Linked DNA regions of Tahibacter amnicola. The protein of the gene in region 1 interacts with the protein of each later gene in a pairwise test. Links are inferred from orthologs where the notes say so. Each region holds a gene or a part of one and is shown in the gene's direction. Other genes may lie near its edges.

The links. Proteins that work in one complex are often made in the same cells at the same time.
Region 2: the proteins of ssb (region 1) and N4264_RS24815 interact in binary tests that used the Escherichia coli proteins (3 or more experiments, as listed by UniProt). The link is inferred for Tahibacter amnicola from one-to-one orthologs.

Annotation. Positions count from the first base shown.
Region 1 is NZ_CP104694.1:5,308,992-5,312,517, reverse strand. The notes cover bases 390-3,099. They hold ssb (single-stranded DNA-binding protein), read left to right. Parts: upstream 390-1,355; coding sequence 1,356-1,844; downstream 1,845-3,099. Other genes in these bases: N4264_RS20755 (GGDEF domain-containing protein), read right to left, coding at 3,096-3,099; N4264_RS20760 (hypothetical protein), read left to right, coding at 2,621-2,974; N4264_RS20765 (DUF3887 domain-containing protein), read left to right, coding at 2,087-2,440; N4264_RS20775 (polyprenyl synthetase family protein), read right to left, coding at 390-1,091. In the rest of the region: N4264_RS20780 (SET domain-containing protein), read right to left, coding at 1-48; more of N4264_RS20775, read right to left, coding at 87-389; more of N4264_RS20755, read right to left, coding at 3,100-3,526. UniProt on the Escherichia coli protein: Plays an important role in DNA replication, recombination and repair. Binds to ssDNA and to an array of partner proteins to recruit them to their sites of action during DNA metabolism. Acts as a sliding platform that migrates on DNA via reptation.
Region 2 is NZ_CP104694.1:6,259,523-6,262,908, forward strand. The notes cover bases 1-2,978. They hold N4264_RS24815 (DNA polymerase III subunit chi), read left to right. Parts: upstream 1-1,267; coding sequence 1,268-1,690; downstream 1,691-2,978. Other genes in these bases: N4264_RS24810 (leucyl aminopeptidase), read left to right, coding at 1-1,173; N4264_RS24820 (MarR family winged helix-turn-helix transcriptional regulator), read left to right, coding at 1,787-2,251; N4264_RS24825 (zinc ribbon domain-containing protein), read left to right, coding at 2,241-2,477; N4264_RS24830 (DNA alkylation repair protein), read left to right, coding at 2,477-2,978. In the rest of the region: more of N4264_RS24830, read left to right, coding at 2,979-3,190; N4264_RS24835 (DUF5329 family protein), read right to left, coding at 3,187-3,386. UniProt on the Escherichia coli protein: Part of the beta sliding clamp loading complex, which hydrolyzes ATP to load the beta clamp onto primed DNA to form the DNA replication pre-initiation complex.

The DNA of each region.
Region 1 (3,526 bases):
GGCGCCGGCGATGCGGGAGGGGGCGACGTGGTATTTCGGAAGAATCATGGGATGCCCGGTTTGGGGGATGGCAGGGTCGCGGCGCGTCAGTGCGACCGGTCCACCGAGTACACCGCCAGCGAGTCGAGCGCGTCGCGCGCCACCGATGCCGGCAGTGCCGCCAGGCACGTGCGTGCCGCCTGTGCGTAGCCGAGCGCTTTTTCCCGCGCCAGTTCCAGCGCACCCGAATCGCGGATGGCGCCGATGATGTTATCGAGCGAATCCAGGCCGCCCGTTTCGATCGCGCGGCGCAGGCTGGCGGCCTGGGCCGGCTCGCTGCGGGCGATGGCGTAGATCAGCGGCAGGGTCGGCTTGCCTTCGGCCAAGTCGTCGCCGATGTTCTTGCCAAGCGTGCTGGCGTCGGAGACGTAATCGAGCAGGTCGTCGGCAATCTGGAAGGCGTAGCCGAGGTTGATGCCGTAGTCGTACAGGGCCTGCTCCTGCGCCGCCGGCAGGTTGGCGAGCACGGCGCCCAGCCGCGTGGCCGCGCCAAACAGTACGGCCGTCTTGCGCTCGATCACACGCAGGTAAGCTTCCTCGCTCGTGTCGGGATTGCCGATGTTGAGCAGCTGCAGCACCTCGCCTTCGGCGATCGCATTGGTGGTATCGGCGAGGATCTGCATGACGCGCATGCGCTCCAGCTCCACCATCAGCTGGAACGAGCGGGAGTAGAGAAAGTCGCCGACCAGCACGCTGGCCGCGTTGCCCCACACGGCATTGGCCGTCTTGCGGCCGCGGCGCAGGTCGGATTCGTCGACCACGTCGTCGTGCAGCAGGGTGGCGGTGTGAATGAATTCGATGACGGCCGCCAGCTGGATGTGTTCCTCGCCCCGGTATCCCGCCGCCTCGGCCGCCAGCAGGTGCAGCATCGGACGCAGGCGCTTGCCGCCGCTGCCGATGATATGGGCCGAGATCTGGTTGATCAGCACCACGTCGGAAGCCAGCCGGTTGCGGATGAGCTGGTCGACGGCGTTCATTCCCGGCCGGGCAAGGGCCTGCACCGAGGCGAAATCACGAAGGTTGACAGGCAATGCCGCGGCGGCTGTGGACATCGGGTGGCTGGATCCGGTGGGTCGTCCGGCGATTATAGCGGGGCCGGCGGCGGTGCTGTTGCGTCGTGTCGTCGCGCCAGCGCGCGCGCCCTGGCCGGTTCCGGGCCGATTCCTGCAGCCTTTTCCGACACTTTCCCAGCTTTTGAGACGGCGTTTTCCCAGGCTTGCGCCGGACACCGCCGCGGGCGCCGGGGGCGGCCCCCGTGGTAATGTTTCGTTCCAATGCGGGCCGTCGGGCCCGCCCCCTTTCTGCAAGGAAATCCCATGGCACGTGGCATCAACAAGGTCATTCTCGTCGGCAACCTCGGTGCGGATCCGGAAACCCGCTATACCCCGGGCGGCTCGGCTATCACCTCCATCCGCATCGCCACCTCCGAGTCCTGGAAAGACAAGCAGACGGGCGAGCAGCAGGAACGGACCGAGTGGCACCGCGTCAAGTTCTTCGGCCGCCTGGCGGAGATCGCCGGCGAGTACCTGAAGAAGGGCAGCCAGGTCTATGTCGAAGGCAAGCTGCGCACGGAAGAGTGGGAGAAAGACGGCGTCAAGCGCTATTCCACCGACGTGATCGCCGACGAAATGCAGATGCTCGGCGGTCGTGGCGGTGAAGGCGGTGGTTCCGGCGGCATGGGCGGTGGCGGCGGCCGCGAGCGCTCCGAGCGTGGTCCGGCCCGTGGCCCGCAGTCGGCGCCGCAGCGCAGCGCGCCGATGCCGGTGCAGAACACCGGCTTTGATGACGACGAAATTCCGTTCTGAGGAAGTCCGAGCAAGCGGCCGATTGAATGGCTGCGGCGCCAACGCACCCCTGCACCCTCGCCAATCGCTGGCATTGCCAGCGTTTGGCCACCCCCTGACTCCAGGGGGCGAAAGAACAAGGCAGGCAGCCGTTTCAGACCTGCCCACGCACGTACCGGCCGCGTATCAGCGTGAGATCAACAGCGTGGCGCGGGTTCGCCGTACCGGATAGTGATGCGTTTCCGCGCTGCAAAGGAGCGACGATGCAAGCCAATCACGACGCCCCCTACGCGCATACGGCGCTGGCGTTCGCCCAGCACCTGGTCGCCGGTCGATTTGACGACGCGCATTCCCTGCTGAGCGCCGAGGTGCAAAAAGACCTGGGCCCCGAGGCACTGGCTGCCGAGTACGAAACGATGACGTCCTACGCCGACAGTGGGGCCGACCACATCGAACTCATGGCAACCATGGAAAGCTGGCCTGACCGCCGCAAGGGCGACCTGGGCTGGGCCTATGTCTCCATCAGTGGCGACGATTTTGCCGAGGCAGTGACGGTGGTGGTGCACGACTGCGCGGGCGTGCCGCGGATCCGGCTGGTGGAGTGGGGCAGGCCGTGAATCGTCCGGATGGGCTCCGACGTTGCCTCGCCTGCGGCGGCAGCCACGATGCGCTTTCGGATGCGGTGCATCCGGCGCATGAACTTCGCCCGGACGTGTACCTGCACGTCCATTGCTTCAACTCGCCCGCGCACCAGGCGTGGCACCAGGCGCAGCTGGACACTGACCCGCAGTACGCGCGTGGGCAGGGAAGCCCGGCAACATCTCTGCGGCTATCAGTATGGTGACCTGTACGATCGCATCGCCACTGCGCGCACCGCGTTCTGCATTGGCACTGACCTCGCCGCCGTCGAGCAGTGCGTGCGCAACATGGCGGCGGAGGCCGATCGGGTCCTGGATTGCCCGCCCTGCGAATGTGGCGGCCGGATCTCGCTCGCGGCTCCCCCGCGTTGCCCGTATTGCCATTCGGTGGTGCTGGAAGGGGCGTTCCATACGACGGCATCGAAAGAAGCGGTGGCCGATTGGATGTTGACGCGGGAAGAAGCCTTGCGCCTCTGGGAAGCTGCGCAAGCGGTCGAGCCCGACAAGTCATAGGGACGGGGGCGAGGCAATTGCCGCCAACGGCGCGAACGGGCCGCGTCCAGTGTTGTCGTGGTCGACCGGGCTGGCGATGATGGTGCGGGTGTGTCACGGGTTGCTGCGCAAGAAGTAGCGCTCACGCGACGACATTCCGGCCGTGCCGCATCGGTTTGAGTGTGGATGAGATGCCGCGGCAATCGCGCGGTGGATTCTTGCGGCGGCGTTTCTGTTCGTACATGGCCATGTCCGCGCGATGCACGGCGTCATTCAGTTCCGACGCCTTGCCAAATTCGGCGCAACCGAACGACACCCGTACCGCCGGCTCCGGCTGCTGCAGTCGTGCATTGAGCGACTCCAGGCGTTGGCGGAACTCTGTCAGGTCGAGCGTGACGGCGACCAGAAGGAATTCATCGCCGCCCCAGCGGAACAGGTGGTCGTCGCGGCGCACGAGCGCGCGCATGGCCTGGGCGACGCGCACCAGTGCAGCGTCGCCACCCTCGTGGCCGTATTCGTCGTTGAGCGTCTTCATGTTGTCCACGTCCACGACGGCGACCACGCCGTTGATCG
Region 2 (3,386 bases), 950 kb from region 1 along the record:
TCCCTGCCGGTCACCGGCGCGGCCTCGTATCTGACCGAGGTCGACGTCCCCGGCCGCGATGCGGCATGGCGCGTTCGCACCGCCGCACTGGCCACCGATTACGCCGCGTACCGCTACACCGCCACCTTCAAGGCCAAGGAAAAGCCCGCACCGGAAGGATTCAACGCCATTGCCTTCGCCGCTCCCGGCGAGCAACAGAAGGCGGTTGACGTCGCCACGGCCGTGGCCGCCGGCGTGCGCTGTGCGCGTGAGCTGGGCAACCTGCCGCCCAACATCTGCAACCCGGCCTACATCGCGGACGAAGCCCGCAAGATCGCCGAGCAGCACACCGGCGTGAGTTGCGAAGTGCTCGAGCGCGACCAGATGCGCGAGCTCGGCATGGGTTCCCTGCTGGGTGTCGCCCAGGGCTCGGCCAATCCGCCCAAGCTGATCGTGTTGCGCTGGAACGGCGGCGGCGACGCCCGGCCGTTCGTGTTCGTCGGCAAGGGCATCACCTTTGACAGCGGCGGCATCTCGCTCAAGCCCGGCGCGGGCATGGAAGAGATGAAGTTCGACATGGGCGGTGCCGCCGGCGTCCTGGGCGCCTTCGTCGCGGCGGTGAAGCTGCAGCTGCCGCTGAACCTGGTTTGCATCGTGGCCGCCGTGGAGAACATGCCGGACGGCAACTCCTACCGTCCGGGCGACGTGCTCACCAGCATGTCCGGCCTGACCATCGAAGTACTCAACACCGACGCCGAGGGCCGGCTGATCCTGTGCGACGCCCTGACCTACGCCCAGCGTTTCCAGCCGCAGGCGCTGATCGACGCGGCCACGCTGACGGGCGCCTGCGTGGTGGCCCTGGGCAAGCATCCGTCCGGCCTCATGAGCAAGGACGACGAACTGGCCCAGCAGCTCCTGGATGCCGGCAACGCGGCGCTCGACCGCGCCTGGCGCCTGCCGCTGTGGGACGACTACCAGAGCCAGCTCGAGTCGGGCTTTGCCGACATGGCGAACATCGGCGGCAAGAACGCCGGCGCCATCACAGCCGCCTGCTTCCTGTCGCGCTTCACCGAGGGCGTCCGCTGGGCGCACCTGGACGTCGCGGGCACTGCCTGGGACGAGGGACGCAAGGGCATGGCCACCGGACGCCCGGTGCCGCTGCTGGTGCAGTATTTGATGGATCGCTGCGCCTGACCGCCACCCCGCGCCTGGTCGCGTTGGCCAGGCGCGTCGCATTCCGCACTTACGGCCCGCTCCGCGCGGGGATTGACCCAGCAAGGTTCCGTGCATGCCCCGCGCCGACTTCTACCTGATCGACAAACCCCGCTTCCGTGAAGATCCGCTGCTGTTGGTCTGCGAGCTGGCCAAGCGGGCGTACGCCAGCGGCCAGCCCACGCTGATCCTCGCCCGCTCGCTGGAACAGGCCGAGGAAATCGACGGCAAGCTGTGGGAATTCGACGAGGACGCCTTCATCCCGCACCAGATCGCCGGCGACGAGGACGACGCCATCACGCCCGTCCTGATCGTGGCGCCCGAATCCACCACGCCCGACCGCCCCCTGGTGATCAACCTGCGCGATGACTGCGCGCCCGGTCTGTTCGAGCGCGTGCTCGAGGTCGTGCCCGCCGAAGAAAACCAGCGCCTGGGCTCGCGCGAGCGCTGGAAGACCTACAAGCACGCCGGCTTCGATCTGAAGAAATTCGATATGTAGCTTTGTGGACGCGGCGGTGACACCGCCCGTCCCGACCGCCCCGCGCTGGAATGCTTCGGGATTGCCGAAGCATCTGCCCTTCCTACAATGGCGCGCATGGCGAACGTCTCCTCCCTGGTCGATGACATTGCACGGCTGTATCCGGCCGTCTACGAGCGTCTGCACGCCCGCTGGGACAAGAACGATCCGCGCCCATCACCCGAATCGCTGGCGGTGATGCAGCACCTTTGGGCCAGCGGTCCCCTGACGATGGGCGAGGCCGCCCGGCATTTTGATCGCGCCCTGTCGGCCATCAGCGAACTGACCGACCGGCTGGAAGCGCGCGGCTGGATCGCGCGCAGCGTGGACAGCCGGGATCGCCGCCGCATCCTGATCTGGCTGACCGACGCCGGCATCGCCCTGCTGCAGCGGACCCGGGAAGTGCTCTCCCGCGAGGCACTTTCCGCCGCCCTGCAACGTATGGATGAGCACCAGCGCCAGCAGCTGCTGCAAGGACTCTCGGCCCTTGTCGAGGCCTCCCGCTCCCTTCCCCCACCCCTGGAGTCTGATCATGAGCCATAGCCATACCTGCCAAAGCTGCGGCATGCCCATCGAAAGCGGTGCGTACTGCCATTACTGCGTCGACGAAAGCGGCCAGCTGCAGGCCTTCGACGAACGCTTCGAGCGGATGGTGCAGTGGGTGCTCGGCCGCGAGCCGACGACGCCGCGCGCTATCGCCGAAGCCCGCACGCGCGAGTACATGCGCCAGATGCCGGCCTGGAAAGACCACCCGCGGCTGCAGGCCTGATGCCCGCGACAGCGAATCCGGCCGCCGTGCTGCGCCGGCGTTGCGCGGACATGGCTACCGCGCTGCGCGTCGCGGCCGATCCGGCGCGCGCCGCCGGCATGCAGGCGTACATGAAATCGGCGATGCCCTTCGCGGGCGCGCCGGCACCGGCCATGCGCCGAACCAGCCACGCCTTGTTCAAGCAGTGGTGGCCGCTGGACGAAACCCAGTGGCGCAACACGATTCTGGCGCTCTGGCAGACCGCCGCGTTTCGCGAGCAGCGCTATGCGGCGATTGAACTGCTGTCCTGGGGGCGTGCGAAGGCACATCGCCAGGCCTCCGCGCTACCGCTGGTGGAGCAGCTCGTCGTCGAAGGCGCCTGGTGGGATTACATCGACGCCATGGCGCCGGTGGTCGGCGACATCCTGCGGGCGTCACCATCAACGGTCACGACGCTGCGCCGCTGGAGCCGTCACGAGAACGTCTGGCTGCGCCGTATCGCCATCCTGTGCCAGCTCGATTTCAAGCACGACACGAACGTACCGTTGCTGTTCGAACTGATGGCGCCGTCGCTGGATTCCCGCGAGTTCTTCCTGCGCAAGGCCATCGGATGGGCCCTGCGCCAGCTCGCACGCACGCAGCCGGACGTGGTGCTGCGCTACGTACGCGAGCACGAATCGCAGCTCAGCCCCCTGAGCCGGCGCGAAGCGCTCAAGCACCTGGCCGGACGCTAGCGGTCCATCGCCGCCTGCTCGCCGCGCAGGAACTCCCTCGCACTCACGGTGCGGCCATCGAGCAGACGGACCTGGTATTCGGTGCCGTCGGTTTCGCTGCGGCTGCCGATGCGGTCGATAAACGTCCCGATGTCCATGGCGGGCGCGCCGGCCGCCTTCCATTTGCGCCGCAGGTGGGCAGCCGCTTCGGCACCGC